4 regions of the Streptomyces griseiscabiei genome follow, and region 4 is predicted to be linked to each of the others. Evidence: riboswitches for the same ligand, from Rfam matches in the RefSeq annotation. Region 4 holds a riboswitch; each other region holds the start of a gene.
The links. A riboswitch is a leader RNA that binds a small molecule or an ion and turns the genes downstream of it on or off. The one in region 4 is predicted to bind cobalamin.
Positions count from the first base shown of each region.

Region 1: linked by a shared signal. The riboswitch ahead of J8M51_RS14555 (cobalamin biosynthesis protein) and the one ahead of J8M51_RS27220 (hypothetical protein) in region 4 are both predicted to bind cobalamin.
Region 2: linked by a shared signal. The riboswitch ahead of J8M51_RS18900 (ribonucleoside-diphosphate reductase subunit alpha) and the one ahead of J8M51_RS27220 (hypothetical protein) in region 4 are both predicted to bind cobalamin.
Region 3: linked by a shared signal. The riboswitch ahead of J8M51_RS17375 (prenyltransferase/squalene oxidase repeat-containing protein) and the one ahead of J8M51_RS27220 (hypothetical protein) in region 4 are both predicted to bind cobalamin.

Region 1 is NZ_JAGJBZ010000001.1:3,332,298-3,339,635, reverse strand. It holds gene J8M51_RS14565 (putative cobaltochelatase) at 1-1,989, opposite strand, end outside; gene J8M51_RS14560 (cobyric acid synthase) at 2,066-3,607, opposite strand; gene J8M51_RS14555 (cobalamin biosynthesis protein) at 3,604-4,545, opposite strand; cobalamin riboswitch at 4,653-4,805, opposite strand; gene J8M51_RS14550 (DUF397 domain-containing protein) at 5,040-5,246, shown strand; gene J8M51_RS14545 (hypothetical protein) at 5,277-5,588, shown strand; gene J8M51_RS14540 (hypothetical protein) at 5,518-6,024, opposite strand; gene J8M51_RS14535 (helix-turn-helix domain-containing protein) at 6,066-6,923, opposite strand; gene J8M51_RS14530 (hypothetical protein) at 7,169-7,338, opposite strand, start outside.
Region 2 is NZ_JAGJBZ010000002.1:292,729-300,066, forward strand. It holds gene J8M51_RS18895 (ribonucleotide-diphosphate reductase subunit beta) at 1-255, opposite strand, end outside; gene J8M51_RS18900 (ribonucleoside-diphosphate reductase subunit alpha) at 312-2,714, opposite strand; cobalamin riboswitch at 2,838-2,973, opposite strand; gene J8M51_RS18905 (GNAT family N-acetyltransferase) at 3,037-3,543, opposite strand; gene J8M51_RS18910 (nucleoside hydrolase) at 3,691-4,680, opposite strand; gene mctP (monocarboxylate uptake permease MctP) at 4,972-6,600, opposite strand; gene J8M51_RS18920 (DUF3311 domain-containing protein) at 6,597-6,905, opposite strand; gene J8M51_RS18925 (GntR family transcriptional regulator) at 7,173-7,338, opposite strand, start outside.
Region 3 is NZ_JAGJBZ010000001.1:3,978,482-3,985,819, forward strand. It holds gene J8M51_RS17365 (MBL fold metallo-hydrolase) at 1-663, shown strand, start outside; gene J8M51_RS17370 (phosphotransferase) at 668-1,480, opposite strand; cobalamin riboswitch at 1,528-1,660, shown strand; gene J8M51_RS17375 (prenyltransferase/squalene oxidase repeat-containing protein) at 1,778-3,061, shown strand; gene J8M51_RS17380 (SCO2322 family protein) at 3,109-3,801, shown strand; gene J8M51_RS17385 (energy-coupling factor transporter transmembrane component T) at 3,880-5,022, shown strand; gene J8M51_RS17390 (ABC transporter ATP-binding protein) at 5,019-6,782, shown strand; gene J8M51_RS17395 (ECF transporter S component) at 6,779-7,338, shown strand, end outside.
Region 4 is NZ_JAGJBZ010000002.1:2,273,262-2,280,599, reverse strand. It holds gene J8M51_RS27245 (MarR family winged helix-turn-helix transcriptional regulator) at 1-14, shown strand, start outside; gene J8M51_RS27240 (aldo/keto reductase) at 45-1,028, opposite strand; gene J8M51_RS27235 (glycoside hydrolase family 43 protein) at 1,142-2,176, shown strand; gene J8M51_RS27230 (peptidoglycan-binding domain-containing protein) at 2,233-2,775, opposite strand; gene J8M51_RS27225 (helix-turn-helix domain-containing protein) at 3,045-4,112, shown strand; gene J8M51_RS27220 (hypothetical protein) at 4,141-4,797, opposite strand; cobalamin riboswitch at 5,094-5,224, opposite strand; tRNA gene J8M51_RS27215 (tRNA-Pro) at 5,523-5,596, opposite strand; gene J8M51_RS27210 (FxsB family cyclophane-forming radical SAM/SPASM peptide maturase) at 5,644-6,879, opposite strand; gene J8M51_RS27205 (hypothetical protein) at 6,906-7,127, opposite strand; gene fxsT (FxSxx-COOH system tetratricopeptide repeat protein) at 7,300-7,338, opposite strand, start outside.

The DNA of each region.
Region 1 (7,338 bases), on a different contig from region 4:
GATGGAGTCCGCCCGCAGCTCGTCCAAGGTCACCGCTGTACCGCCCAGTTCACCCGCCAGCTGCCCCGCGAGCCCCAGCCGGACATGGCCCGACTCGCAGTCGACGACCACGGACGCGTGGCCCTCGGCCGCGAACAGCCGTGCCGCCCGCCCGGCGAGCGCGACCGGCTCCGGCCCGCCGGTCGCCCGGCCGTCGGTCACCACCACGACCAGCGGCCGGCGCGCGGGGTCCCGAAGCCGCTCCAGCCGCAGGACGTCGTGCGCCTTGAGCAGCCCGGCCGCGAGCGGGGTCCGCCCGCCCGTCGGCAGCGACTCCAGCCGGGCCGCCGCCGCGTCCACCGACGAGGTCGGCGGCAGCGCCACCTCGGCGGCCGATCCCCGGAAGGTCACCAGCCCCACCTTGTCCCGCCGCTGATAGGCGTCGAGCAGCAGCGACAGCACCGCGCCCTTCACCGCGCTCATCCGCTGCCGTGCCGCCATCGACCCCGAGGCGTCGACCACGAACAGCACGAGGTTGCCCTCGCGCCCCTCCCGGGCGGCCTGCCGCAGATCGTCACGCCGGACCACCAGACCCGGCCCGGACCGCCCGCGCGTCCGCTGATGCGGCGCGGCGGCCTGCACCGTCGCCGCCAGATGCAGCTTGGTCAGCGTGCCACGCGGCCTGCGCGCCCCGGTCGTGCGCCCGTGCTCGGTCCGTGCCCGCGAGCGCCGCCCGGCGGCACCCTCCCCGAGCCCCGGCACACTGAGCACCTTCGTACGGAACGGCTCGGCGGCCCGTACGGCGGACTGCTCCCCGGCGGCCGGAGCCTGCGCCGGCACACCCTCGCCGGACTCGGGCCGGGCGCCGCTGTCACCGCCCTGCGGCGCCTCGGGCTCCGGAGCGGGCGGCTGCCCACCGCCACCACCGGGCCCGTCGGGACCGGGATCAGGATCAGGATCGTCGTCCTGAGGGTCCTGAGGGTCCTGAGGGTCCTGCGGCGGCTCCGCGAACTCCTCCAGCGTCTCGTCGAGCCTGTCCTCGTCGAGGCCGGGCGCGTCGAAGGGGTTCCGCCGCCTGCGGTGGGGCAGCGCGAGCAGTGCCGCCTGCCGCACGTCCTCCGCGAGCACCTCGGTCCGCCCGGCCCACGCGGCGAGCGCGGTCGCCGTCCGGGCCATCACGATGTCGGCCCGCATCCCGTCCACCTCGAACGCCGCGCAGGTCGCCGCGATCTGCAGCAGCGCCCCGTCGCCCAGCACCACCGACGGCAGCAACTCCCGTGCCGCGACGATCCGTTGCCGTACGCCGGCCTCCTCGTCCGCCCAACGGGCCGCGAAACCGGCCGGATCGTCGTCGTGGGCGAGCCGCCGCCGGACGACCTCCACCCGCTGCTCCGGCTCCCGCGAGGCCGCGACCTCCACGGTCAGCCCGAACCGGTCGAGCAACTGCGGCCGCAGCTCGCCCTCCTCGGGGTTCATCGTCCCGACGAGCAGGAACCGCGCGGCATGCCGTACGGAGACGCCCTCGCGCTCGACGTACGAGGCGCCCATCGCTGCCGCGTCCAGCAGCAGGTCGACGAGATGGTCGTGGAGGAGGTTGACCTCGTCGACGTAGAGGATGCCCCGGTGCGCGTCCGCGAGCAGGCCGGGCTCGAAGGCCTTCACGCCCTCGGAGAGCGCCCGTTCGATGTCGAGGGCGCCGACCAGCCGGTCCTCGGAGGCGCCGACCGGCAGCTCGACCATGCGGGCGGGCCGGGTCTCGAACGCCGGCTCGTGCGGCCCGTCCGGGCACGCGGGGTCCGGCTTCAGGGGATCACACGAGAACCGGCACCCGACGACGACCTCCACCTCGGGCAACAGCGCCGCGAGCGCCCGCACGGCGGTGCTCTTGGCGGTGCCCTTCTCGCCGCGCACGAGCACACCGCCGACCGCCGGCGACACGGCGTTCAGCAGCAGCGCCAGCCGCAGATCGTCCTGGCCGACGACGGCCGTGAACGGAAACGGAACACTCACTTCTGGTCGCCCTCCAAGTCACCCTCCGGCCACGGGCAGGTGCCCGGCAGCCGTTCGTTCCACAGCGATCCCGCGCTCATCCGGGCACCCCCGGCGCCCCCGGCGGCACGAACGGCAGCCCCGCCGGCGCTCCCGACTCGATGAGCCGCCACAGCGCGTCCGTGTCCGCGTGCTCCTCGATCAGATCGCCGAGCCGGTCCAGCTGCTCCTCGCGCAGCGCGGCGAACGACGTCTCCGGGGCCGGTACGAACCGGCGCCCCGACGCGGCGGCCACCTCGCGCAGGAAGGCCCGCCGGAACCCGTCCGACTCCAGCGACCCGTGCCAGTGCGTGCCCCAGGTCTGCCCCACCCGGCACCCGTCCAGGCTGTTTCCGTGGTCATCGGAGATGAACCCTTCCCCGCCCAGCACCTCGGCGACCCCGTGATGGATCTCGTACCCCTCGACGCGCTCCCCGAGGGCCTCGCCCGCGGGCCGGGTGAGCGTCTTCTCCTCGGCGAACCGCACCCGGACGGGAAGGACTCCGAGCCCCGTCACCCGCCCCAGCCGGCTCTCGACCTCGTCCTCGATGTGCTCCCCGAGCACCTGGAACCCGCCACAGATCCCGAGCACCGGGCGCCCTTCCGCCGCTCTGCGCACGAGCGCGTCGGCGAGCCCCCGCTCCCGCAGCCACTCCAGCGCCCGGACGGTGCCCCGGGTGCCGGGCACGACGACGAGATCGGCGTCGGCCAGCTCCTCGGCCCGGTCCACGAACCGCACCACGACGCCGGGTTCGGCGGCGAGCGCGTCCACATCGGTGAAGTTGGACATCAGCGGCACCGCGCACACGGCGACCCGCAGCACGTCCTCCCCGACGGGCGGGGCGACGTTCGACTCCCGGACGGTCCCGCGCAGCGAGACCCGCAGCCCGTCCTCCTCGTCGATGCCGAGCCCGTGCCGGAACGGCAGCACCCCGTACGTCCGCCGCCCGGTCAGCCCGCGCAGCATGTCGAGCCCCGGCTCCAGCAGGGTGACGTCCCCGCGGAACTTGTTGACGAGGAACCCGGCGACGAGCGCCTGGTCCTCGGGGGACAACAGGGCCACCGTGCCGAAGAAGGACGCGAAGACCCCGCCGCGGTCGATGTCGCCGACGACCAGCACGGGCAGCCCGGCGTTCCGGGCGATCCCCATGTTGACGATGTCGGTGCGCCGGAGATTGATCTCGGCGGGCGAACCGGCCCCCTCGCAGATCACCGAGTCATACGTGCCCCGCAACTCGGCCAGACACTCCAACACGGTCCCGAGCAGCCGCTGTTGCCGCCCCCCGTGATAGCCGCGCGCGCTCATCTCGCCCACGGGCTTGCCCAGCAGCACGACCTGACTGCTCCGCTCGCCCCCGGGCTTCAGCAGCACCGGGTTCATCAGCGCGCTGGGCTCCACCCGACAGGCCTGCGCCTGCATGGCCTGGGCCCGCCCGATCTCGGCGCCCTCCTTCGTCACGAAGGAGTTGAGCGACATGTTCTGCGCCTTGAACGGCGCGACCTTCACCCCCTGCCGCACCAGCCACCGGCAGATCCCGGCGGTGATCACGCTCTTCCCGGCGTCGGAGGTGGTCCCGGCGACCAGCAGCCCACCGCTCATCCCCGACTCCTCGACCGCAGCAGCGACACAGCCGCACCCACCCCCAACGCCAGCCACCCGACCCGCCGGGACAGCCGGACGGCCCGTTCGATGTCCCCCACGACGACGGCGCGCCCCTCTCCATTCAGCACCGGCCGATGCTCGACCCGCCCCCCGTACGACAACGTGCCCCCCAATCGCACTCCGAGCGCCCCCGCGAACGACGCCTCCACAGGCCCCGCGTTGGGACTCGGATGCTTCCCCGCATCGGCCCGCCAGGCCCGGACCGCCCCCCGGGCGTCCTCACCGGAGGCCGCCGCCAACACGGCCGTCAGCCGGGCACCCGGCCACCCCATGACATCGTCCAGCCGCGCCGAGGCCCATCCGTAGCGCCGGTAGCGCTCCGAGCGATGACCGACCATGGCGTCCAGGGTGTTGACGGCGCGGAACCCGAGCAGTCCGGGCACACCCGCCACGGCCCCCCACACGAGCGCCCCCACCACCGCGTCGGAGGTGTTCTCGGCGACGGACTCCACGACGGCCCGCGCGATGCCGTCCGCGTCCAGTGCCTGGGGATCCCGCCCGCACAGATGGGGCAACCGCGCCCGCGCGCCCTCGACATCGCCCGCTTCGAGCGACCGCCCGATCGCCCCGGCCTCCCGCCCGAGCGAGGTCCCCCCGACGACGGCCCAGGTGGCGGCGGCGGTCAGTCCGACGGAGGCGGCACGCGACGGCCGTACGGCAGCGGCGGCGACGGCACCCAGCGCCACGGCGCCGCCCGCGCACACCGCGGTGTGCAGCGCGCCCCACCCGCGGTGGTCCCGCCACAGCACCCGCTCCACGGCACCGGCGGCCCGCCCGAACGCGGCGACGGGATGCCCCCGGCGCGGGTCGCCGAGCAGCAGGTCACCGAGGAGTCCGGCGGCGGCGCCGTACGCGAAGACGCGACCGGCACGCACCGGTTCAGCCGTTCACGGGGTCGGGCAGGGACCGGGCACTGAGCCCCGGCGGGCAGCCGCGCATGGCGCACATGGCGATGTGTCCTCACTCAGGGTGTCCACGCCCTGGTTCGACGAGACCGACGGCGAGAGTTCCTGGCTCCCGGGAGACGCGTCGAGATGCTTCCCCGGTGACAGTGGCGGGACCGCGCCGGACTCGCACCGGCTTCCTCTCCTGCCGTCGTACATGGCCCCGGCAGTCCACCACGCCCCTGGAAGACCCGTCAACTTGCTGTTGACCTGCGATGCAGCGGTGTGCCGAGCCCCACACCGCTGAAATCCCGTCAGACGCCCGAATCGGCTCTTTCCGTGCTCTTCCCCGGTGCCCGGGCGGGGAACACTTGAGGGAACGGCAGTACGAAGCACCGCACCCACGCGGAGGCGGGACACGACACTCGGTCGTCGCGGTGGACGCCATGTCGGTGCGCTGACTCTTGGGCTCGGAGGAGGTCGGTGTGATCGACAGGGAGTCGTCGGCACGGGTGTGGGTCAGGAGCAGCTACTCCGACAACGGGGGCGACTGCGTGGAAGTGGCCGCCGGACGGCGGCGCGTCATGGTCCGTGACTCGAACTTCGATCGTGACGCGCTGCTCGTCTTTCGCCACGCGGCGTGGTGTGGTTTTCTGGCGGGACTTGTGGACCCGGGAGCGGGCGGATCGTGAAGATCCGCTCGGGGGACGGGAGGTGCACACATGGGAGACCGAGCGAGGGAGACCGCCTCGGCGCGCCTGCGGAAGCCGGGCGTCTGGCGGGAACGGGTGACGGCGGCGGCCCCACTGGCGCTCTTCTGCTCCGTGATGGGCGTGCTGTCCGTCGGAGTGGGTGCCCTGGCGGCGCTGCTGGTGCCCGGCGGTGAGGTGCGTGCCCTGGTCTGGCTGGTGGTGACCGTGCTCGGCGCGGCCGGGGCCGGCCTGTGGTGGGGACTGACCCCGGTCACGGAACGGCTCCGGGTCCTGAACCGGGCGCTGGGGGAGGCTCGGCCCCGGCGGCCGCACCACCGCTGACGGGGCTGTTCCGGGAGTCGGCCGAGCGGTCGCGCAGGATCCTGCCCAGCCACGCGCCGAGCGCGGTGACGAGGGCCGCGCCCACCGCGCCGACCACCGCCGAGCCGAGCGGCGACATCCTGCCGAGCGGAAGGCCGGGACCGAACCGGGTGGCGACCGAGACGCTGAACAGCAGGACGCTGCCGCACGCCGTGCCGAGCAACAGCCGCACGGACAGCAGCCGGACGGCTCCCGCCACCCGCGCGCTCTCGACCTGGATCAGTGCCTCGGCCCACTCGGGGTTCTGCATGGCGTACGCCTTGAGGGCGCTGTCGCTCACCTCGGCCGGCTCGTCCCGGTCGGCCCGCTCGGGCGGGACTCTCGACGCGTCGTCCGCAGGGGCGGTGGAGGACGTACGCAATTCCCGCCACCACGCTCGTACTCCGAAGACCGCCATGAGGCCTCCCCCCGTTCGTCGCCCGGGTGTCCCGTCCCGGGTCAGTTGTCGTCCAGACTCTCCCTGATCGCGTCGAGCGCCTCGATCATCCGGTCGCCGTCGTACGCGATGGAGCCGATGTCCTCGAAGCACTCCTGATAACGCGCTGTGAGGCCCAGGTCGTCACGGTTCGTCAGGCCCCCCGTGGGGCCCTCGATGTAGAGCAGATCGTCGTCGTCCTTGAAGCCGAGCAGGATGAACGGCGTGGTGGTGCCGTAGTGCGCGCCCGCCGAGAAGGGCAGCAGCCGCAGACTCACCCGGGGATGCGCGGCCACCGTCTTGATGTGGTCGAGCTGTCGCCGCATGACGGCGGGGCCACCGACCGCGCGCCGTACGGACGCCTCGTCCAGGACGATGTCGGCCTCGGGGCCGCTGTCGCCGTCGAGCAGCCGCTCCTGCCGGGTGACGCGCAGCTCCACCTGCCGCCGCACCCGCGCCTCGGCGGTCCTGGCCGAGAGCAGCGCGGTCGCGTAGTCCTCGGTGTGCAGCAGCCCGGGAAGGACGATGGGGTTGTACATGCGGATCGTGGCGGCGGCGCCCTCGTACCCCAGGTACTGGGCGAACTGGGGGGAGACGAGGTCGCTGTACTGCGCCCACCAGGACTGGCCCTTGGAGCCCCGGGCCGCCTCCTCCAGCTCCGCCACCAGGACGGCGTCCGTGACCCCGTACTGCTGGAGCATCGCCCGCAGGTCCGTCACACCGAGGCTGACCGTCCCCGCCTCGATCCTGATCACCTTGGACAGGGACCACTCCAGGCCCTGCGCGGCGTCCCGCTGGGTCTGCCCCGCGCTCTCGCGCGCTTTGCGCAGCTCGATTCGCAGCCTGCGTCGATTCAGGCTCGGATCGATGTCCCTGGCCATGGTGCTCCCTGCCACATGTCGTCCCAGACTTGTCGGGCCGCCACCTTCGCTGTACCAACTCTCCATTAGAGTAGGTGAGTTGGCGACCGGCGGCTAGCCCTGGTCAGTATGACATGTGTCGTTTCGCGGAGGTCGCCGAGCTACTCCGAATGCGAAGAAAACCCCCGTAAGCGTCACAAGACGCCTACGGGGGTTGAAACCGGAGTTGCCGGTGTCGGCCCGAGAGGACCGTGGGATTTCCGGTCTCAGGTCATGATCAGTGAAATTCCGTACGCCACTGCCGCCGCGCACAGCGCGAAGCACGCGTACGCCCCAGTGGTCGCGAGCGCCACCGAGTCGCCCCGGGTTGACGCCTGCTCCCGCTTGGAGAGGCCGACGATGCCCAGGGTGAAGAGGCCGACGAGGGCCACGGTGA
Region 2 (7,338 bases), 2.0 Mb from region 4:
GTGCTTGTAGAGGGTCAGCACGAGGTTGTTCGCCACGATCGAGTCGCCCGTCGCGAAGAATGCGACCAGCCGGCCGATCATGTGCTGCTCGCCCTCGGAGAGCTTCGCCAGGTCGGCGACGTCCGAGTGGAGGTCGACCTCCTCGACGGTCCAGGTGTTCTTGATGGCGTCCCGGTAGCGCTCGTAGAAGTCCGGGTAGCGCATGGGGCGGAGAGTCAGCTCGAAGCCGGGGTCGAGCAGGTTCTGATCAGTCATCACAGTCGGCGCGAAGCGCCGTCCTCCAGAGGTGGTGGTCGGGTGGCGGGTGGGAATTACTGGCAGGCCTCGCACGACTCGGGGTTTTCCAGGGAGCAGGCGACGGCATCCGGGTCGGCCGCCTGCTGTACGGGGATGGTCTTCTCGGGCTGCTGCGCCTGGGTCTGGCCCTGGGCGGCGCGGGCGATCCGGGTCGCCGGGCGCGAGCGCAGGTAGTACGTGGTCTTCAGGCCCGACTTCCAGGCGTAGGCGTACATCGAGGAGAGCTTGCCGATGGTCGGCGTCTCCAGGAAGAGGTTCAGCGACTGCGACTGGTCCAGATACGGGGTGCGGGCGGCGGCCATGTCGATCAGACCGCGCTGCGGGATCTCCCAGGCCGTGCGGTACAGATCGCGGACGTCCTGCGGCACCCAGGTGAAGCCCTGGACCGAGCCGTTGGACTCGCGCAGCGCCTCCCGGGTCTGCGCGTCCCACACACCGAGCTTCTTCAACTCGGCCACCAGGTACGAGTTGACCTGGAGGAACTCACCGGACAGTGTCTCGCGCTTGAACAGGTTGGACACCTGCGGCTCGATGCACTCGTACACACCGGCGATCGAGGCGATGGTGGCCGTCGGCGCGATGGCGAGGAGCAGGGAGTTCCGCAGGCCCGTGGCCGCGACGCGCTCGCGCAGGGACGCCCAGCGCTCCGGCCAGGTCGGCTCGACGCCGTAGTGGTCGGGGTGCAGCACACCACGGGCCGTACGGGTCTTCTCCCAGGCCGGCAGCGGGCCGTTGCGCTCGGCGAGGTCGGCCGAGGCCTCGTACGCGGCGAGCATGATCCGCTCGGCGATCCGCGTGGACAGCGCCTTCGCCTCGGGGGAGTCGAACGGCAGGCGCAGCTGGAAGAAGACGTCCTGCAGACCCATCGCGCCGAGGCCGACCGGCCGCCACCTGGCGTTGGAGCGGCCCGCCTGCTCGGTCGGGTAGAAGTTGATGTCGACGACGCGGTCGAGGAAGGTGACGGCGGTGCGGACGGTCTCGTCCAGCCGCTCCCAGTCCAGGTCGCCCGTCGCCGGGTCGACGAACGCGCCCAGGTTCACCGAGCCCAGGTTGCAGACGGCGGTCTCCCCGTCGTCCGTGACCTCCAGGATCTCCGTGCAGAGGTTGGAGGAGTGGACGACATGGCCCGGCTCGGCCGTCTGGTTGGCCGTGCGGTTGGCCGCGTCCTTGAAGGTCATCCAGCCGTTGCCGGTCTGCGCGAGGGTGCGCATCATGCGGCCGTACAGATCACGGGCCGGGATGGTCTTCCGCGCCAGGCCGGCCGCCTCCGCCTTGCGGTAGGCCGCCTCGAACTCCTCGCCCCACAGGTCGACCAGCTCGGGCACATCGGCCGGGGAGAACAGCGACCACTTCTCGTCGGCGTTCACCCGGCGCATGAACTCGTCCGGGATCCAGTGCGCCAGGTTCAGGTTGTGCGTACGCCGGGCGTCCTCACCGGTGTTGTCGCGCAGCTCCAGGAACTCCTCGATGTCGGAGTGCCAGGTTTCCAGGTAGACCGCGGCCGCGCCCTTGCGCCGGCCGCCCTGGTTCACGGCGGCGACCGAGGCGTCCAGCGTCTTGAGGAACGGCACGATGCCGTTGGAGTGCCCGTTGGTGCCCCGGATCAGCGAACCGCGCGAGCGGATGCGGGAGTACGACAGACCGATGCCGCCGGCGTGCTTCGAGAGGCGGGCCACCTGGTGGTAGCGGTCGTAGATGGAGTCCAGCTCGTCGAGCGGGGAGTCGAGGAGGTAGCAGGACGACATCTGGGGGTGGCGGGTACCGGAGTTGAAGAGCGTGGGGGACGAGGGGAGGTAGTCGAGGCGGCTCATCAGCCGGTAGAGCGCGGCGACCTCGTCCAGGGCCCGCGGGGTGTCGTTCTCGGCGAGGCCGGCGGCTACCCGCAGCATGAAGTGCTGGGGCGTCTCGATGACCTTGCGGGTGATCGGGTGCCGGAGCAGATAGCGGCTGTGCAGCGTGCGCAGGCCGAAGTAGCCGAAGCGGTCGTCGCCCGCCCGGTCGATCATGGCGTCGAGTCGCCCGGCGTGCACGCGCGTGAACTCCGCCGTGCGGTCGGCGACCAGGCCCTCCCGGTGGCCCACCGCGACGGACTCGGTGAACGTCGTGACGCCCTGCGAGGCGGCCTCGGCGCGGATGCCGACGGCAAGCAGCCGGGCGGCCAGCTTCGAGTAGGCGGGGTCCTCGGAGATGAGGCCCGCGGCCGCCTCCGTGGCCAGCTCGCGCAGCTCCGACTCGTCGGCCCGAGCCGACCGGCCGCGCAGGGCGGCGGCGGCGACCCGGCCGGGGTCGGCGTCGGGGAGGTCGGCGGTCAGCTCGGTCAGGGTCCGCAGCAACGCGGTACCGGGACCGTCGGTCTCCGTCGCCGGAGTGGCGGAAGCCAGGTCGGCTGAAACCGGGTCGGCTGGCGCGATGGTCACGTGGGGCTCTCCCTCGCTCGGCAAGGGGCCTTGCGGAGGGCAGGCGGCTGCACACGAGCGCACGGGGGCGTCGCGTCCACCGGCCCATTCCACGAGGCCCGGACGTCAGGCACCCGGACCGGACGGCCGGGCGCGCTGTCGGCAGGTGTTCGGACTGAACATGCGTGCGCGAATGGAGACGTACACACGCGAGTACACCGTTGCGGGACAGTTCCGGATTCGCACCGGATTCCCCTGCGGCGACAGCGAGCATGAGCATACATCTAGTGCCGGGTCGCGGTGTCACCCCCACATGTTGTGTCGCTGTCGACTTCGCAGGGTGTCAGAGCGTCAACTCATAGGTGATCAGAGTGAGGTCGAGGAGGTCGGGAAGGGGGTTCCAGTCGCGCTCCGGTGTGCGGGTGAAGCCCAGGCGTTCGTAGATGCGGTGGGCCGCGTGCATGCTCCGCTGGGTCGACAGCACGAGGCGGGCGCAGCCCTCCACGGTCCGGGCGCGCTCCACACAGGCGCGCACGAGGGCCTCGCCGACACCCCGCCCGCGTGCTTCGGCGGCGACCGCGAGCATCCGTATCTCGGCCTCTCCCGGACGGGCGATGTCGGCCATGGGGCCGCCCGCCGGGACGAAGGTCACACCGCCGAGCACCCGGTCGTCCGCGAGGGCCACCAGGACGTCGGCCGCGGCGGCCCGCTTCGCCACGTCCCGCAGCTCACCGAGGTACGCGTCGCTCTCCCCGAAGTCCAGCAGTCCGTCGCCGAGGTAGGCCTGTGCGGTGATCTCGCCGAGGGTGGTGTACTCGTCGGCGAGCGCCCGCCTGATCGTGATGTCCATGCGTCGCAGTTTGCACGAGCGGGGGATCTGCGCGGCTCGGGTTTTCCACAGGGGGCGTCGTTCGTGTGACGATCGGACTGGGTTCTGATCCGAGGCCGGACCCGGGCCCGGACCGGGAGGGGTCGGGCTGGGGCGGGTCGGGATGGCTCAGGTCGCCGCTGGCCACCGCGGCAGCGTCGCCACGAAGTCCTTGCTGAAGTCGCGGGTGCCCGGGCCGAGGGCGACCCGGCCGGTGGCGCGGAGGCGGGCGGTCAGGGCGGGGGACTCGGAGTAGTAGACGCGCCGGGCGGCGGACGGGACGAACACGGTCTGCCCGCGCGTGAGTTCGCTTCCGCATTCCACGACGACCGCCCCGTCGGCCGCCTCGACGAACGCCTCGTCGCCGCAGACCCCCACGGCCAGCGGATCGTGCAGCGGACAGGTGCCGTCGCCGCCGTGGCGGGTGTAGGCCTCCATGTAGGTGCGCATCAGCCGGGCGGCGAGGGCCGTACCCGGGCCCGCGGCCTCCAGCGCGGCGAGGTCGGCGGGGCGGAACAGCCAGCGGTGCGAGGCGTCCAGGTCGACCATGGTGAACGGGATGCCCGAGGAGAGCACCACCTCGGCGGCGTCCGGGTCCGCCCAGATGTTGAACTCGGCGACGGGCGTGAAGTTGCCCGGGACCTGGGCGGCGCCGCCCATGAACACGAACCTGCGGACACGGCGGGCGAAGCCGGGGTCCTCCAGGAGGGCGATCGCCACGTTCGTGAGGGGGCCGGTGGCGCAAACGGTCAGCTCGCCCTCGTGTTCCCGGGAGAGCCGGAGCAGGGCCTGCGCGGAGGACTCCGTGAGGTGCGGGGCGGTCGAGTCGGGGAGGGTCTCGTGGCCGAGGCCTGCCGGGCCGTGGAAGGCGGAGGCCTCTCGGTAGGGGAGGCGGGAGAGGGGGCGGCCGGCGCCCCGGTGGACCGGGACGTCGGTGTCCATGCGGAGGGCTCTGGACAGGGCGCGGGCGTTGGCGTACGTCGCCTCGGCGGGGAGGTTGCCGCCGACGGATGTGTACGCCTTGAGGTCCCACAGGCCGGTTCCCAGGAGGTACTGGAGGGCTACGGCGTCGTCTATACCGGGGTCGCTGTCGAGGACGATCGGTGCGCGAGCGGTCACGGATTCAGCGTAGCCGGGTGTTTTTCGCCCCCGCCGCCCCTACCCGTCCCATCCCCAGGGGCTGCGCCCCTTCGACCCCCTTCTTTTCGCGCTCCGCGCGGGGGTGGGTGGGGACGTGCGGGTTCGGTGGGGCTTCTCGCGTAGTTCCCCGCGCCCCTGAAAGAGGCCCGCGGCCCTTTCGGGGCGAAAAGCAGGGGGCGCAGCCCCTGCTTTTCAGTGGCGCGGGGAACTGTGCGACCAGCCCCCACCCACCCGCACCCGACAACACACCCCGGCGGCGAAAGGCGGAGCCTAGTGGCTCGTCCCCGCTGTTGCCGGAGGCAGTTCCACCTGGACGCCCGCGTCGCCCGCGTCGGCCGTGTAGTCCTCGGGGCTGGTCTCGTCGATGCCGTCGGGGGCCTTGGCGGCGCGCAGGACGACGGTGAGGACGACGGTGACCACGACGTTGAGGACGAAGGCCGTCAGGCCGATGTAGCCGATCTCGCCGATGCCCGGGATCTCGGCGGAGGAGCCGCCGAAGTGCTTCTGGGTCGGCGAGGCCACCCCGTACGCGGCGATCGTCCCGTACAGCATGCCGACCGCCCAGCCGGCGAGAAGCGCCCAGCGGTGGCACCAGCGGGTGAACAGGCCGCCTACCAGGGCCGGGAAGGTCTGGAGGATCCAGATGCCGCCCAGCAGTTGGAAGTTGATGGCGACCGTCTTGTCCATGGTGAGGACGAAGGCCAGCGCGCCCACCTTCACCAGCAGGGACACCAGCTTGGAGACCTTGGTCTCCTGCGCGGGCGTGGCGTCAGGCCTGATGAAGTCCTTGTAGATGTTGCGGGTGAAGAGGTTCGCCGCCGCGATGGACATGATCGCCGCGGGCACCAGCGCGCCGATGCCGATGGCCGCGAAGGCGACGCCCGCGAACCAGTCCGGGAACATCGTCTCGAACAGCTGAGGGATCGCCAACTGGCCGTTCTGCACCTGGATCCCGGCCGCGATCGCCATGAAGCCCAGCAGCGCCAGCAGGCCCAGCATGAGGGAGTACAGCGGGAGGATCGTGGTGTTGCGGCGGATGACCTCGCGGCTCTTCGACGACAGCGTCGCCGTGATCGAGTGCGGGTACATGAAGAGCGCCAGCGCCGAGCCGAGGGCCAGCGTCGCGTACGTCCACTGGTTGGCGTCACCGGGGACGAGGGAGCCGCGCGGCTTGTCCGTCGCCGGGTTGGTCTGGCTGTACGCCTCGCCCGCCTTGGCGAAGATGTCGTCGAAACCGCCGAGCTTGATCGGGATGTAGATGATCGCCACCGCGATGACGATGTAGATCAGGGTGTCCTTCACGAACGCGATCAGCGCGGGGGCCCGGAGGCCGGAGGAGTAGGTGTAGGCCGCCAGGACACCGAAGGCGATCAGCAGCGGCAGGTCCTTGATGAACCAGTTGGTGTCCTCACCGCCGCCCACGCCCATCACGTCCAGCACGGCCTGGATGCCGACCAGTTGGAGGGCGATGTAGGGCATCGTCGCCAGGATGCCGGTCAGGGCGACCGCCAGCGACAGGCCCTTGGAGCCGAACCGGCCGCGGACGAAGTCCGAGGTCGTCACATAGCCGTGCTTGTGGGAGACCGACCACAGACGGGGCAGGAAGGTGAAGATCAGCGGGTAGACCAGGATCGTGTACGGCACCGCGAAGAAGCCGGCCGCGCCCGCCGCGTAGATCGCCGCCGGTACGGCCACGAAGGTGTACGCCGTGTAGAGGTCGCCGCCGAGCAGGAACCAGGTGACCCAGGTGCCGAACGACCGGCCGCCCAGGCCCCATTCGTCGAGGCTGTGCTCGTTCTCGGCCTTGCGCCAGCGTGCCGCGAGGAAGCCCATGACCGTGACGGCCAGGAAGAAGAAGATGAAGACGGCGAGTGCCACGCCGTTCACGCCGTCCTTCACTTCGTGACACCCCCGCCCTGTGTCTCGGACCCCTGCGTCCCGGCCCCCTGCGTCTCGGACCTGCGGGCGCGCTGGTCGCGCTGCCACAGGACGTACGCGGTGGCGGTCAGCGCCGTGGAGAGGAGCACCCAGGCCATCTGGTACCAGTAGAAGAAGGGGATGCCGATGAACGCCGGGTCCGTCTTGGCGTACGAGCCGACCCAGAGCATCGCCACGAACGGGGCGATCAGACACAGGGCGATGACCACCCTGACAGGTGTCACCGCCGGTCTCATGGGTGGTGACACTTCAGGTGTTTCTGACATGTCCCTGTTCCGTCCCCTCGCTGATCACCTGGTCGACGCGCAGGAATGTAAGGGACGCGATCCGCCGCACGGAACCCCCTGTCCGGATATCGGATGCGGAGGTTCTGTGTTCGAGACGACGACGGTGCGGACGTTCGCGGTACGCACAGCGGGGCCTCCCGTGTCCATGCGGCGACGCAAGGACCGTAGAACAGGCGCGGCGGTCGCGCTACACCGCGTGCACCACCTGTTACTCGCCCCGCTCGCCCCGGGAGGGACCCGACCGGCTCAGTCCTGGGGGCGCTTGAGGCGGGCCACGAACTTGTAGCGGTCGCCCCGGTAGACGGACCGCACCCATTCCACCGGCTGTCCGTCCATGTCCAGCGAGTGGCGGGAGAGCATCAGCATCGGCAGACCCACGTCCGTGCCCAGCAGACCGGCCTCGCGCGGGGTG
Region 3 (7,338 bases), on a different contig from region 4:
ACGGCGGCGGGCGCGCCCGAGGAACACCTCGCGCCGCTGCGGGCCCCGCGCCGTCCCCGCGCCACCCTGCCCGGGTTCTCCCCCGCGCTCCCCGACCGCGAGATCGTCCCCGGCGAACTCCTCGACCTCCCCGGCCGCCGCGTCCGCGCGATCTGGACGCCGGGGCACACACCTGGGCACGTCTGCCTCCACCTGGAGGAGGCGCACCCGGCCCGACTCGCGGGCCGTGGGCGGCTGTTCTCCGGTGACCATCTCCTCCCCGAGATCAGCCCGCACATCGGCCTCTACGAGGACCCGGACGACGACACGGTCACCGATCCCCTCGGCGACTATCTCGACTCCCTGGAACGCGTCGGGCGTCTCGGCGCGGCGGAGATCCTCCCCGCCCACCAGTACGCGTTCACCGCATCGGCCGCGCGCGTACGGGAGTTGCTGGCGCATCACGAGGCCCGCCTCACCGGTCTGCTCGCCCTCCTCGCCGCTCCCCTCACTCCCTGGCAGCTGGCCGAGCGCATGGAGTGGAACCGGCCCTGGTCCGACATCCCCTTCTCCTCCCGCAACATCGCCGTCTCCGAGGCGGAGGCGCATCTGCGGCGCCTGGTGAAGCTGGGGCGGGCGGAGGCGGTGGCGGGGAGTGATCCGGTGGTGTATGTGGCGGTGTGAGGGGTCAGTTGCGGCGGTGGAGTGCGCGGATCAACTCCTCTGCGGCCCCGATCAGTTCGACCTCGCGCGCGCTCATCGTCGGCATGGCCGCCCGGCGCCGCCCCGCCTCGGCGAGACCGGAGTCCGTCAGGGCGGACAGGCCGTCGGACTGGTGGGCGAGGAGGGAGGCGAGAGTGGCGTGGGCCAGGGACGCGCGGGAGTCGGCGGCGTCCACGGCCACTTGCGCGAGGATCATCGCGGAGATACCCCAGTCCAGACCGGGCGGCCCCTCCTCGGCGTTGCTCCAGTCGATGACCTGCGGGCCGCGGGGCGTGACGATGACGTTCTCGGGATGCAGGTCGAGGTGGAGCACGCGAGAGGCGGGCGCGTGGCCGCGGGGCGGGAGGGCGTGCAGGGCGTGCAGAAGGTGGGCCAGGACGGCGCCGGCCCGGGCCGGGTCGAGCAGGCCCTCGCCGAAGGCCTCCAGCATGGTCGGGCCCGACAGCCGCTCCAGCACCATCTCCGTGCGCGTCGCGGAGCGGACGCGCGGGACCGGGTACCCGTGCCCCCGTACGTACTCCATGACCTCGGCCTCGGCGACGGCGTCACCCCAGCCGTCCCGGTAGCGCCGCAGCACCCAGGCCCCGGCCGCGTCGAGGGGCGCGGCGGGCGCGGTTCGTCTGTCGGCTGCGTCACTGCGGGCGGGGGCGGCGGGAGCACCGGCTTCGGGGGCCGGGGGGAGGTCGTCACGGCCGTGCGGGACGGACTCCGTTTCCGTGGCGTGGAGTTCGTACACGTCGGCCGTGCGGCCCGAGCCGAGGAGTCTTCCCGTGCGCATGGCCCGAACCTATCCCGGCGCGCGGACGGCCCTCAGCCCTTTGCTACCGACAGGTAGAGTGACCGGGTCGTCATCACACCCGTACAGGGGGAAGCCGGTGCAAATCCGGCGCTGACCCGCAACCGTGAACCGGCCCCGCGAGGGGACGGTGAGCCGGACCGCCCGGTACGGATTCGTGACCGGCTCGCGTACTCCGGCGGCCCGCCGGGGTACGGCACCGTCGAGGAATACGGAGCCGAGCCGCCCGGCGCTCCGCCGTGCGCCCGGCTCCCCGTCAGGGAGAGGCAACCGCCGATCATGAATGTCCGCCGCAGCGCCGCGGTAGTCGCCGTACTCATCGTCGCAGCCGGGCTCGGGACGGGACTCGGGACCGGTTTCGCACCGGCCGCCCTCGCCGACGACGGCTCCCCCGCACCCTCCGCCTCGCCGTCGCAGGCGATACCCACGGGCCTGTACGGCTCCAACGACCCCACGTACGACGGCGTCTGGCGGCAGTCCCTCGCGCTGCTCGCCCTGGACACCGTGGGCGAGAAGCCCGGGGCCGGGGCCGTGGAGTGGCTGGTCGGGCAGCAGTGCGCGAGCGGGGCGTTCGCGGCGTACCGGGCGGACGCCACCGCGAAGTGCGACGCGAAGACGGCCCTCGACACCAACAGCACGGCCGCCGCGGTGCAGGCGCTCGCCGCGGTGGGCGGGCGGGGCGCCGAGGCCGGGCGGGCCGTGCGGTGGCTGAAGGAGAACCAGAACGACGACGGCGGCTGGGGCTACAGCGCCGGAGGCCCCAGCGACGCGAACTCGACGTCCGTCGTGATCGGCGCGCTGACCGCCGTCGGCGACGCACCCGAGAAGCAGGAGAAGTCCGGCGAGTCGCCCTACGACGCTCTCCGCGCCCTCGCCGTCCCCTGCGGCGGCGACAGTGAGAAGAACGGCGGGGGCTTCGCCTATCAGCCCGACAAGAAGGGCGGGCTCGCGGCGAACGCGGACGCCACGGCCGCCGCCGTGCTCGGCGTCCTGGGCGAGGGCTTCGTGGCCGAGGCGGGCGACGGGGAGGGTTCCGCCGGGAAGTGCGCCGCGGGCGACTCCCCGGCGGACCTGGCCCACAACGGTGCCGTCCACCTGGCCGGTGACCTCACCGCCGACGGCTATCTGAAGTCCTCCCTCGCGGGTGCGGAGGACCAGCCCGACCACGGCAACACCGCCGACGCGGTCGTCGCGCTCGCCGCCGCCGGGGACGAGGACGCGACCAGGAAGCCGCTCTCCTGGCTGGAGAAGAACCACGGGGTGTGGGCGGCCAAGGCCGGGCCCGCCGCGTACGCGCAGCTCCTCTTCGCCGTGCACGCCACCGGCGGCGACCCGCGCGACTTCGGCGGCACCGACCTCGTGGCCCAGCTCAAGGACACCGGTCCGGCGCGCGATGTGGACGACTACTCGTCCGTGCCCGTCGACGAGGAGGCGTACTACGACGGTGGGACCGACGACGGCACATGGTGGAAGATCGGGCTCGCGGGCGTCCTCGCCGCGATCGTCGCGGTCGTCGCCGGGTTCGTGCTGGCGAAGGCCCGCAGGAAGCGGCGGGAAGGGTGACCAGTCGGCAGAGCGGCGCCGTGTCGCGGTCGCGGTCGCGTGGCGTCGTGCTCCTGCTGAGCGGCGTCCTCCTCACGCTGGGGCTGGGCGGCGTGGGGCAGGGGCAGGCCCATGCCGCCGCGTACCGCTACTGGTCGTTCTGGGAGCGGAACGGTTCGGCCTGGGCGTACGCCACGCAGGGGCCGTCGACCGCGCGACCCGTCGACGGGGAGGTGCAGGGGTTCCGGTTCGCGGTCAGCCGGGACTCCGGGGACGCGGTACGGCCGCGCGGGGTCGCCGACTTCGCCGCGATCTGCGGGAACACGGGCGCGCGGGCCGGGCAGAAGCGGGTCGCGCTGGTCGTCGACTTCGGCACGGCGGCGGACGCACCGGCCGGGGAGACTCCTCCGGCGGCGCGTACGGCGTGCGCGCGCGTGCCGGACGACGCGACCTCGGCCGAGGCGCTGGCGGCGGTCGCGAAGCCGCTGCGGTACGACACGAGCGCGATGCTCTGCGCGATCGCCGGATATCCGAGGGCGGGGTGCGGGGAGGCGGTGGGTTCCGACGAACACGCCGACACCGACACCGACGGCACGGACGTCCCCGAAAGCCCTGCCACCTCTGCTGCCTCCGATGCCTCCGGCGCCTCCGGCGCCTCCGGCAAGGGCGACGGACCCGCCGTCGGGCTGTTCGTGGGTGTGGGAGTCGTCGCCGCGCTCGGGGCCGCCGCGGTGTGGCAGGCGCGGCGGCGCCGGGGGTAGGGGCCGATGCGGTGGTTCACAGGGCGCCCGGAGGCGGGGCCGGCCGGGGACGGGGCCCGCGGCCCGGCGGTTCGAGGCGTGCACCCCCTCGCCTGGTGGCTCTGGGCGCTCGGCCTGGGGACCGCCGCGTCGCGTACGACCAACCCCCTGCTCCTCGGTCTGCTCATCGCGGTCGCCGGGTTCGTCGTGGCGACGCACCGGACCGACGCGCCCTGGGCCCGGTCGTACGCCGCGTTCGTGAAACTGGGGCTGGTGGTGCTGGTCGTACGGCTGGGGTTCGCGGTGGTGCTGGGGTCGCCGATCCCGGGGACGCACACCCTGTTCACGCTGCCCGAAGTGCCGCTCCCCGACTGGTCGCAGGGCATCCGGCTCGGCGGCCGGGTCACGGCGGAGGGGTTCCTGTTCGCGCTGTACGACGGGCTGCGGCTGGCCGCCCTGCTGATCTGTGTCGGCGCCGCGAACGCCCTCGCGAACCCGGCGCGGCTGCTCAAGTCGCTCCCCGGCGCCCTGTACGAGGCGGGCGTCGCGGTGGTGGTGGCGATGACGTTCGCACCGCATCTGGTGGCGGACGTCCAGCGGTTGCGGGCGGCCCGGCGGCTGCGCGGGCGGCCGGACCGGGGCGTACGGGGGCTGCTGCAGGTCGGACTGCCCGTGCTGGAGGGCGCGTTGGAGCGTTCGGTCGCGCTCGCCGCCGCGATGGACTCGCGCGGCTACGGCCGTACCGCCGACGTCCCGGCACCCGTCCGCCGTACGACCGCCGCGCTCACCCTCGGCGGGCTGCTCGGCGTCTGCGCGGGCACGTACGGGGTGTTGACGGCCGAGGGCGGCACATACGGTCTGCCCGTGCTGCTCATCGGGCTGGCCGCCGCGCTCGCCGGCCTGCGGCTGGGCGGCCGGCGCTCACCGCGCACCCGGTACCGGCCGGATGTGTGGGGCGTGCGCGGGTGGCTGGTGGCCGGGTCCGGTGTCGCCGTCGCCGCCCTGCTGATCGCCGGCGCCGCGTACGACTCCGCCGCCCTGCACCCCGCCGTCGTCCCCCTCACCTCCCCGGACCTCCCCCTCCGCCCCGCCGCCGCGATCCTGCTGGGCCTCCTCCCCGCGTTCGCCGTACCGGCCCCGCGGAGACCGGCCCGGGACGCCCGGCCACCGAAGGCGACTCCGGACGCCGGCCCACCGAAAGCGGCTCCGGACGCCGCCCCGCCCACGAAGGAACACGCGTGATCCGCTTCGAGGATGTCTCCGTGACGTACGACGGGGCGGACCGACCCACCGTCCAGGGCGTGGACTTCGAGGTCCCGGAGGGTGAACTCGTGCTGCTCGTCGGGCCGTCGGGGGTCGGCAAGTCGACGGTGCTCGGCGCGGTGAGCGGACTCGTGCCGCACTTCACCGGCGGCACCCTGCGCGGCCGGGTCACGGTGGCGGGCCGGGACACCCGCACCCACAAGCCGCGTGAACTCGCCGATGTCGTGGGCACGGTGGGGCAGGACCCGCTGTCGCACTTCGTGACGGACACCGTCGAGGACGAACTCGCCTACGGGATGGAGTCGTTGGGGCTCGCCCCGGACGTCATGCGGCGCCGGGTGGAGGAGACGCTCGACCTGCTGGGCCTCGCGGACCTCCGTGACCGGCCGATCGCCACGCTCTCCGGCGGCCAGCAGCAGCGCGTCGCGATCGGGTCCGTCCTCACCCCGCACCCGGGCGTCCTCGTCCTCGACGAACCGACCTCCGCGCTGGACCCGGCCGCCGCCGAGGAGGTCCTGGCCGTGCTCCAGCGGCTCGTCCACGACCTCGGCACGACCGTCCTCATGGCGGAGCACCGCCTGGAACGCGTCGTCCAGTACGCCGACCGGGTCGCCCTGCTCCCGGCCCCGGGCGCCCCGCCCGTCCTGGGCACCCCGGCGGAGGTGATGGCCGTCTCACCGGTCTACCCACCGGTGGTGGACCTGGGCCGCCTGGCGGGCTGGTCCCCGCTGCCCCTGACCGTCCGGGACGCCCGCCGGCGCGCGGAACCACTCCGAGAGACCCTCGCCCTCAAGGGGCGCGGGGAACTGCGCGATCAACCACGACCCACCCACACCCCGCACACGACAGAGGCCCCCGAGCTCTCCCCGGCCTCACGCTCCCTCCTCCGGCGCCTCATGACCAGGCGCACCCCCCTTCGCGCTCCCGCGCTCCCCGCCGCCCCGGCGACGGTCACGGCCCTCGACGTCCACCGCGGCCGTGTCCACGCCCTCACCCGCGTCGACCTCACCGTCACCCCCGGCGAGACGATCGCCCTCATGGGCCGCAACGGCGCCGGCAAGTCCACGCTCCTCTCCGCGCTGGTCGGCCTGGTGGCACCGGCGGCCGGTTCGGTGCGGGTGGGCGGGCTGGTCCCCCACCGGACGGCGCCCGGTGACCTCGTACGCCGGGTGGGACTCGTACCGCAGGAGCCCCGTGACCTGCTGTACACGGACACGGTCGCGGCGGAGTGCGCGGCGGCGGACCGGGACGCGGGGGCCGAGGCGGGCACGTGCCGGGCGCTCGTGTCCGGGCTGCTGCCGGGGATCGGGGACGACACGCACCCCCGCGACCTGTCGGAGGGACAGCGCCTGGCGCTCGCGCTCGCGGTCGTCCTCACGGCCCGCCCGCCGCTGCTGCTCCTCGACGAGCCGACCCGGGGTCTGGACTACGCGGCGAAGTCTCGCCTGGTCGGGACGTTGCGCGGGCTCGCCGCCGAGGGCCACGCCATCGTCCTCGCCACCCACGACGTCGAACTGGCCGCCGAGCTGGCCGACCGTGTCCTGATCCTCGCCGACGGCGAGATCGTCGCCGACGGCCCCACCGCCGAGATCGTCGTCGGCTCCCCGTCCTTCGCCCCCCAGACCACCAAGATCCTCGCTCCCCAGAAGTGGCTGACCCCGGCCCAGGTACGCCACGCGCTGCGGGCGGCCGAGGGGGAAGGGCCCGGCGGGACCGGGGCAGGAGGCCGGCAGTCATGAGCCGTCCCGTCCCCCTCTCCCCGCGTACCGTCGCCGCCCTCCTCCTCGTCGGTCTCGTCGGCGGCGCGGCCTTCGCCTGGCCGTTCTTCGCGGACCCCGGGTCCCAGGTGACGGCGCACGCGCAGGACGCGCCGTGGCTGTTCGCGGGGCTGCTCGTGCTGCTGGTCGGGGTCGTCGGGGCGACGCTCTCGGAGGCCGGGCTCGGGGCGAAGGCGGTGGCGATGCTCGGGGTGCTCGCGGCGACCGGCGCGGCCCTGCGCCCCATCGGGGCGGGTACGGCCGGCATCGAGCCGATGTTCTTCCTGATGGTGCTCAGCGGCCGGGTCCTCGGCCCCGGCTTCGGCTTCACCCTCGGCGCGGTGACCATGTTCTCGTCCGCGCTGCTGACCGGGGGCGTGGGGCCGTGGATGCCGTTCCAGATGCTGTCGATGGGCTGGTTCGCGATGGGCGCCGGGCTGCTGCCGGGCGCCCGCCGCCTGCGCGGCCCTGCCGAACTCGCCCTGCTCGCCGTCTACGGCTTCGCCGCCGCCTTCGCCTACGGCACGGTCATGAACCT
Region 4 (7,338 bases):
TCGGCCGGAACTGAACCCGGGCACGCCCCCTCCCGACATCACACCTAGTGCGCGGCGCCCAACCGGACCCGCTGATCCTCCGTCAGCTCCAGCTCCAACGCGCCCAGGTTCTCCTCCAGTTGGGCGAGTGACGACACCCCGGCCAGGGGCACGATCGGGAACCGCCCGCCCAACTGCCAGGCCAGTACGACCTGGTTGACCGTGGCCCCGGTCTCCCGCGCCACCTCGCCCAGTACCTTCAGCCGGGCGGGGGTGCCGGGGTGGTCGTAGTCCGGCGGCAGGGCGCCGGGCCGTACGTAACCGCCCTTGAGCAGGGGCGAGTAGGCGACCAGGGTGAGGCCGGGCTCGGCCTCCAGATAGCTCAGCAGTTCGGCGGTGGCCGCGCCGAGGGTGCCGTCCGGCCAGAGGTCGCCCGGGACGTCGGTGCGCGGGCGCAGCAGGCTGTGGTGGTACTGGAGCACCTCGTAGCCGGGCAGCCCGGCCGCGGCGGCGAGGGCGCGGGCCCGCTCCACCCGCCACACGGCGTGGTTGCTCGCGCCGAGCAGGCCGACCGTGCCCTCGGCGACGAGTTCCGCGAACCCCTCGACGGTCTCCCGCGCCGGCACCGTACGGTCCTCGATGTGGGCGTAGAGCAGGTCCAGCCGCTCCACGCCGAGCCGTTCCCGGCTGCGTTCGGCCGACTCGCGGATCACCTTCGCCGACAGGCCTTCCGCGTTGTCCACATAACCGGTGCCGGGCGCCAGGGGCCGGGCGCCGAGCTTGGTGGCGATGACGATCTCGTCGCCGACGCCCCGGCTGCGCCGCCAGCGGCCGAGGAGTTCCTCGCTCTGGCCGCCCTGTCCGCCGTCGGTCCAGAACGCGTAGTTGTCGGACGTGTCGATGAAGTTCCCGCCCGCCTCGACATAGCGGTCGAGCAGGGCGAAGGAGGTCTTCTCGTCCGTCCGCGAGCCGAACAGCATCGCGCCGAGCGCGAGCACGCTCACCTCGCGGCGGGTCGCAGGATCACTGCCCATCGTGCGGTACTTCATGCCGTCGCCTCCCGTTCGGCCCGGCTCTCGGGCCCGAGGGGGAGTCTTCAACTTGAAGCGCACGCGAAGTCAACGCCCTTCGCCGGACGATCTCCGGTCACTATCCTTCGACCGTGACCGAAACCGAGCCCATACACCTCGCGGACCTGCGGCTTCCCGGCATGCCGCTGCACGATCCGTTCGTCGTCGCCGACGCCGAGACCCGCACCTATCACCTCTACACGTCCAACGATCCGGCCGTCTCGGGCGTGGACGGCACCGGCACGATGGTCTACCGCAGCGCCGACCTGCGGGACTGGACGCGGCCCGTCGTGGTGTTCCGGACGGCCGATCAGCAGGGGATCTGGGCGACGGACGGGGCATGGGCGCCGGAAGTGCACGCGTGGAACGGCAGGTACTACCTGTTCACCACGCTGCACGACGAGGGGAAGCCGCTGGAGGTGCCAGCGGCCGGCCGGTACGGCACGCCCTTCCGACTCCCGAACCACATGCGCGGCACGGTCACCGCCGTATCCGACTCGCTGCTGGGCCCGTTCACCGTCGTGGACCCCGCGCGGCCCACCCCTCCCGAGCACCTGATGACCCTCGACGGCACCCTGTACGTCGACCCGGCCGGGCAGCCCTGGATGGTGTACGCGCACGAGTGGCTGCAGACCGTCGACGGGACCATGGAGGCGATCCGGCTGGCCCCGGATCTGACCCGCACCCTCGGGGACCCGGTCTTCCTGTTCAAGGCCTCGGACGCGTCCTGGCTCACCGAGCAGATCCCCGCCGGGATGCCGCACCAGCTCGCGCCGTACATCACCGACGGGCCCCAGCTGTACCGGACACCCGACGGGTCCCTGCTGATGCTGTGGTCGACGTACGAGAAGAACGTGGCCGGTGACGACGGCACCGTCAGCGGCGGCTATGCGCAGACCTACGCCGTCTCCGGATCCGGGGAGATCGAGGGGCCGTGGACCCAGCATCGGCCCCTGGTACGGGAGGACAGCGGCCACGGCATGCTGTTCCACACCTTCGACGGCCGGTTGATGATGATCCTCCACCGCCCCTTCGAGAACGCCCGCGGCAAGCTCTACGAGATGCGGCTCGACGGCCATGAGCTGAGCGTGCTGCGCCGCCGTGACGATCTCGACGGGGGCGGCTGAACCCGACCGCGACACCCCCCTGGCCGCGGTCGGGCTCCGTCAGCCGCGCAGGGGGATCAGGTGCAGGTCAGGTAGTTGTAGCCGGCGAGCCGGGTGTTGCCGTCGCCGTCGGGGAAGGTGTAGTTGCCGTCCGCGTTGCGGCTGAGGGTGAAGTCGCGCACGATGCCGTCGTAGCGCAGGTTCGCGGTGTAGCCGTCGGCGGTGCTGCCGGAGACGAAGTACAGCCACTGGTCCATGTGTCCGAAGGTCTCCTGACCGACCGAGCCGTCGACACCCAGGTTGAAGTAGTCCTGGAGGTCCTCGGTCGCGGCCTTGGTCTGCGAGCCGAACTTCCCGTCGATGTCCGAGGCGGAGTCGAGGAAGCCGTCCGCCCAGAGGATCTTCTGCCAGAGGCAGGTGGCGTTGGAGTTGGTGTTGGTGCCGGTCGACAGGATGCCCTCGTTGCCCCAGTCGTCGATGTAGGTGTCGGCACCGTAGACGTACGCGAGCCCGCTGTACGTCCCGCTCGCGGCGGCCGGCGTGGTCCCGAGCGCGAGGGTGGCCGCGGCCACGGCGCCGACGACGCAGACGGCCGGCTTGAATCGCGTGCGCAAGCTCATGGGAGTCCTCTCTTCGAGCCACCGGGCCGGTGCCCGGTGAGCACCGCAGACACTGACGACGAAGATCCGGCCCGGCAAGGAAAACCGCAGGTCACGGGAGAGTGAGACGCCGTCCCGTCAACTGCCTGCGGGTTTGCGGGAGTTGTGGGACGCCGATGAGACATCGGGGTGGTGTACACGGAACACGCACTCCGTGAACACGGGATGCGCACGGGATGGAAATGGTCTAGGGTCCCGGTCTCCGACCGACCGATTACTAGGGGTAACCTGTGACAGCCACCGCCGATCCTGAGAGATCGGAGGGACCGGAGAGATTCGCTGCGCTCCTGCGGTCGCTGAAGGAGCGGTCGGGCCTCAGTTACGAGGCGCTCGCCCAGCGCACGGGCAGCAGCAGGTCCACCCTCCACCGCTACTGCTCCGGTTCCTACGTCCCGCCGGACTACGGCCCCGTGCACCGCTTCGCCCTGATCTGCGGAGCCTCCCCCAACGAGTTACGGGAACTGCACCGGCTCTGGGCGGTGGCCGACATGAGCCGGATCGGGGACAGCGGGAATGCCGGGGACACAAGGGACACCCGGGATGGTGGGGACATCGGGGACATCGGGGACGAGGAGGAGGCACCGGAGACGGTCGCCGACGGCCTCCCACCGGTGAACGCGCCGACGGGTACCCGCTGGCGCCGCCGCGCCCTGCCCGTCCTCGGCGTGTGCTTCCTGCTGTTGGTGGCCGGCGGTACCTGGATGACGCTGGCGACACGTCAGCGGGCGGCGGCCGAGGGCAAGGACGACGGGCGGCTGCTCTTCTCCGCCGCGTGCGCGGAACCGGTCGGTATGGGGCAGCACGACTCCTGTGTCGAGGAGGTGCAGCGCCTGCTCGCCGCGGCAGGCGCCGACATCGACGTGGACAGTTCCTTCGGTCCGCAGACGCTGCGCCGCGTCACCGCGTTCCAGGTGCTGCACGGCCTCGACGCGGACGGTGTGGTCGGCGCCGAGACCAAGGAGGCGCTCTACGCCCCGAGGACACGGATACGGAGCTGGTCACCGGAGAAGGTGCGCAAACGCATCCGCCAGGTCTTCGCCGAGGAACCCGACCACGCGGTCGCCATCGCCGACTGCCAGTCCTTCCTCGACCCCCTCCACATCCTTCCGAACACCAACGGCACCCGGAACTGGGGCGTCTTCCAGATCTCCGACGCCCGCCTGCCCAAGCTCGGCGGGACCCCGCGCAAGGCCCTGGACCCCGAGTGGAACATCGAGGCGGCCCACCGCCTGTGGCAGCGCGCGGGGAACTTCGACGACTGGCCGTACTGCGAGCGGGCGTACGACGACTCCCGTTGATCCCGCCGACGTGCCAGGCCCCGTCGGCCTAGAAGTGCCGCAGACGCAGCAGGAACTGGCAGCCGCCGGAGCGTCCGTCGGCGTCGATCTTCACCGTGACCGGGGTGCCGACGAAGGCCGAGCGGTACTGGCCCGCGGGCGAGGCGTCCGGGCACTGGCCCGCGTCGCCGTCGGGGTAGAACTGGACGTCGAGGACGATGTTGCCCGTCACGGTGAGGGTGAGGTTGCACCAGCCGGGCCGGCTGTCGGTGTCGACCCTGACGGCCTGTCCGAACACCGGGATGGGCAGGATCGGCACCGCGTACGTGCCCTGGTTGCTCCCGCACTGACCGGCGTCACCGCCGGCGCTGGGCCGCAGGGAGTAGCTGATCGAGGAGCCCGCCAGGGCGCCGTCGGGGTCGTGGACGCCGAACGCCAACTGGCAGCCGCCGCCGCGGTTGTCGGTGTCGAAGCGGATGGCCTGCGTCCAGTCCGGCGAGGCGGTCCACTGCTCCCCCGTCCTCCCGCCGCACTGACCGGCGTCGCCGTCGGCGTTGAACTGGATGCCGAGCTGCGGAGCGGCGCCGAGCGGGGCCGCTTCCGTCGCGTACGCCGCAGTACCGGACAGACCGGCGGCCATGAACGCGCCCGCCGCCACGATGCCGACCAGCGATCTCAGACGTCCGGTCACCCGTAATCCACTCATACGACGGTCTCCTGGGGTCGTGTGCCGACCGGCCGGAAGGTCCGACTGGTCCAGACCGCAGTATTGGGCGTCGGCACCCCGTCCGTATCGCCATGAACACGCCAATCTTCGGGCCGGGGCCGGGGGACTAACCCGGTCCTGCGCTCCAACACTCCCCCACCCGACTTCATGAGGGCCTCGGCACCGGAATTCAGACTTCGGTTGCCGGCCCGGGACAGGGAGCCCGGAGTCCTCCGGAACATCGTCACCCCTCTGCTGAGAGCTGTCGAGGAAGCCCGGGATGCCGGCTTCTGATGAATTCGGGCACGCGGCATGCCTCGAGGGTCGGGGCTCGTTCGGTCGGGGCGCCTTCCCGGTCTCCCAGGGGCGTGCGCGCCCCGTCCGTCCCCTCACCACTGCGCGTCAGTTCCGGATTCGCACCGGATTCTCTGGCCTCGGATGTGGCTCGGCCGACCCGATCAGGCCGTCCGGATCGCCGTCTCGTCAGAGGGAATGGGGTACGGGGGCGCGCGGGCATCCATCCCTGGCTCAGAGCACTGCGGACACGGGCCCGGACCACTGCCGGCACGATCGGGGACATCGAGTGCCATGGCGCCACCACAAGAACAGAGCCCTGGGATCGACAACCTCCCTGTTCCCCGCCAGGCCCCGCCTGGTCCCCAAGAACGATCAAGGGCCGGTCTCGGATGCCTCCGAAACCGGCCCTGAACTGCGACTGTCTCCAGTCGGGACGACAGGATTTGAACCTGCGACCCCTTGACCCCCAGTCAAGTGCGCTACCAAGCTGCGCCACGTCCCGTCGCGTTGTGCACGATGTCTCGTGTGAACGCGCAGGTAAACCCTACCCTACGTACCCCTGGGGTCGAGTTCGGGAAGGCCCCGCCACGCCCCGCTGAGATCGGCTCGCAGCCGGTCGCGGATGTGCAGGATCAGCGCGGCGAGGTCGGCGCAGTAGACGGACGGGTTGCGGAAGCCGCTCGTGGAGGCGTACCGGTGGGCGAAGAGGCCGCCTCCGCAGACGGCGAGCAGGGGGCAGCGCGCGCAGGTCGGCCCCAACTCGGCTGCTCCGGACTGTCGTTGGCGGATGAGCGGCTGGTCGAGGACGTCGTCGAGGGTGTGGCGGAAGACGTCGAGCCCGGTCTCCGGCGCTCCTTCGTAGGCGACTTTGAGGGAGTCGGACTGCTCGATGGAGCCGTCGGTCTCGATGACGACGAGCGTCGCCGGGGCCAGCCCGACGGACTCGGTGCGGATCGAGCCGCCGAGCACGCCCGCCATCAGTTCCTCGAAGAGCCGGACACCGGTCTCCCGTACGGGGGCGTCGTACCAGCGGTCGAACACCAGCCGCAGCCAGTCGGCGTACGGTGTCTCCCCTGGGTGGGCCGTCGCGCCCCGGGCGGCCAAGGGCGGCGCGGCGGGTGTCCGGTCGCGGCGGTCCGTGAGGCCGGGGGGCGGTGTGTCCCAAGTGCCGTGCGGCAGCAGGAGATCGATGCGAGGAGGGTGAGCGGCGAGCAGGGCCTCATAGGTGTCGACAGGGTCGTTGGCCAGGTCGACCGTGCAGAGGAGGCCCGCGTACAGGAAGCGGTGCTCGGCGGACCTCAGCCGCTCCAGCCCCGCCGTCACCAGCCGGTGGCTCCCCTCGCCCTTCGGGAAGCGCCGGTGCCGGTCGTGGCCGGCCCGGGTGCCGTCGAGGCTGACGCTGACGCCCACCCGGTAGCGGTGCAGCACGTCCAGGATGTCGGGGGTGAGCAGCACCCCGTTGGTCTGCATCGAGAACCGGACGGGAACTCCCGCCCGCGTCGGCCCGGTCCCGAGAATCCCCAGCAACTCCCCCAGCCGGTCCGCCCCGAGCAGCAGCGGCTCCCCGCCGTGCAGCACGATCCGGACGTCGGGCAGCCGATGCGTCATGGCGTGCTCGGCGATCCGCCGGGACACCTGTTCCGCGACCGCCGGTTCCATGACCCGGGGCTTGGCACGCCAGCTGGTGTCGGCGGAGTGGTAGACGTAGCAGTAGTCGCAGTCCAGGTTGCAGCGGCTGTGCACCTTGAGCACGAACTGCCGTAAGGACACGGGACGCGGGGACACGGGAGCCGACGGGACCGACGGGGACGTCACCCCATCGACGCTTCCGCTTCGCAGGGGAGCGAGGACTCGAACTCGGCGAGGTACGAGACCTCCGGATGCACGGCCTCCCGGGCGAGACGACGCAGTACGTGACCGAGGGCGCTGTTCTCGGCGACGGTGGCGGGGCGGTCCTCGGCAGGCCTGACCGGACCCGCGCCGGCAGGGGCGCGTCCCGCAGACCCGTTCGGCGAGGACAAGAAGGGTGACACCGCACTCCTAGGGGCCATGCTGACACGGGGCGTCCGCCGGGCGGACGGCGCCCATGGCGGTGAGCGGAGAATAGCAGCGAAGCAAAGGAAAACGGCAGGAATCAACACAAAGCGCCGTAAAGAAGACCTCACCCTTCCGGATGGGACTCACACCGCTCTCCGGGACACGGAATCAGAAGGTGAAGGGTGGCTCGATGTCCGCGTCCAGTCG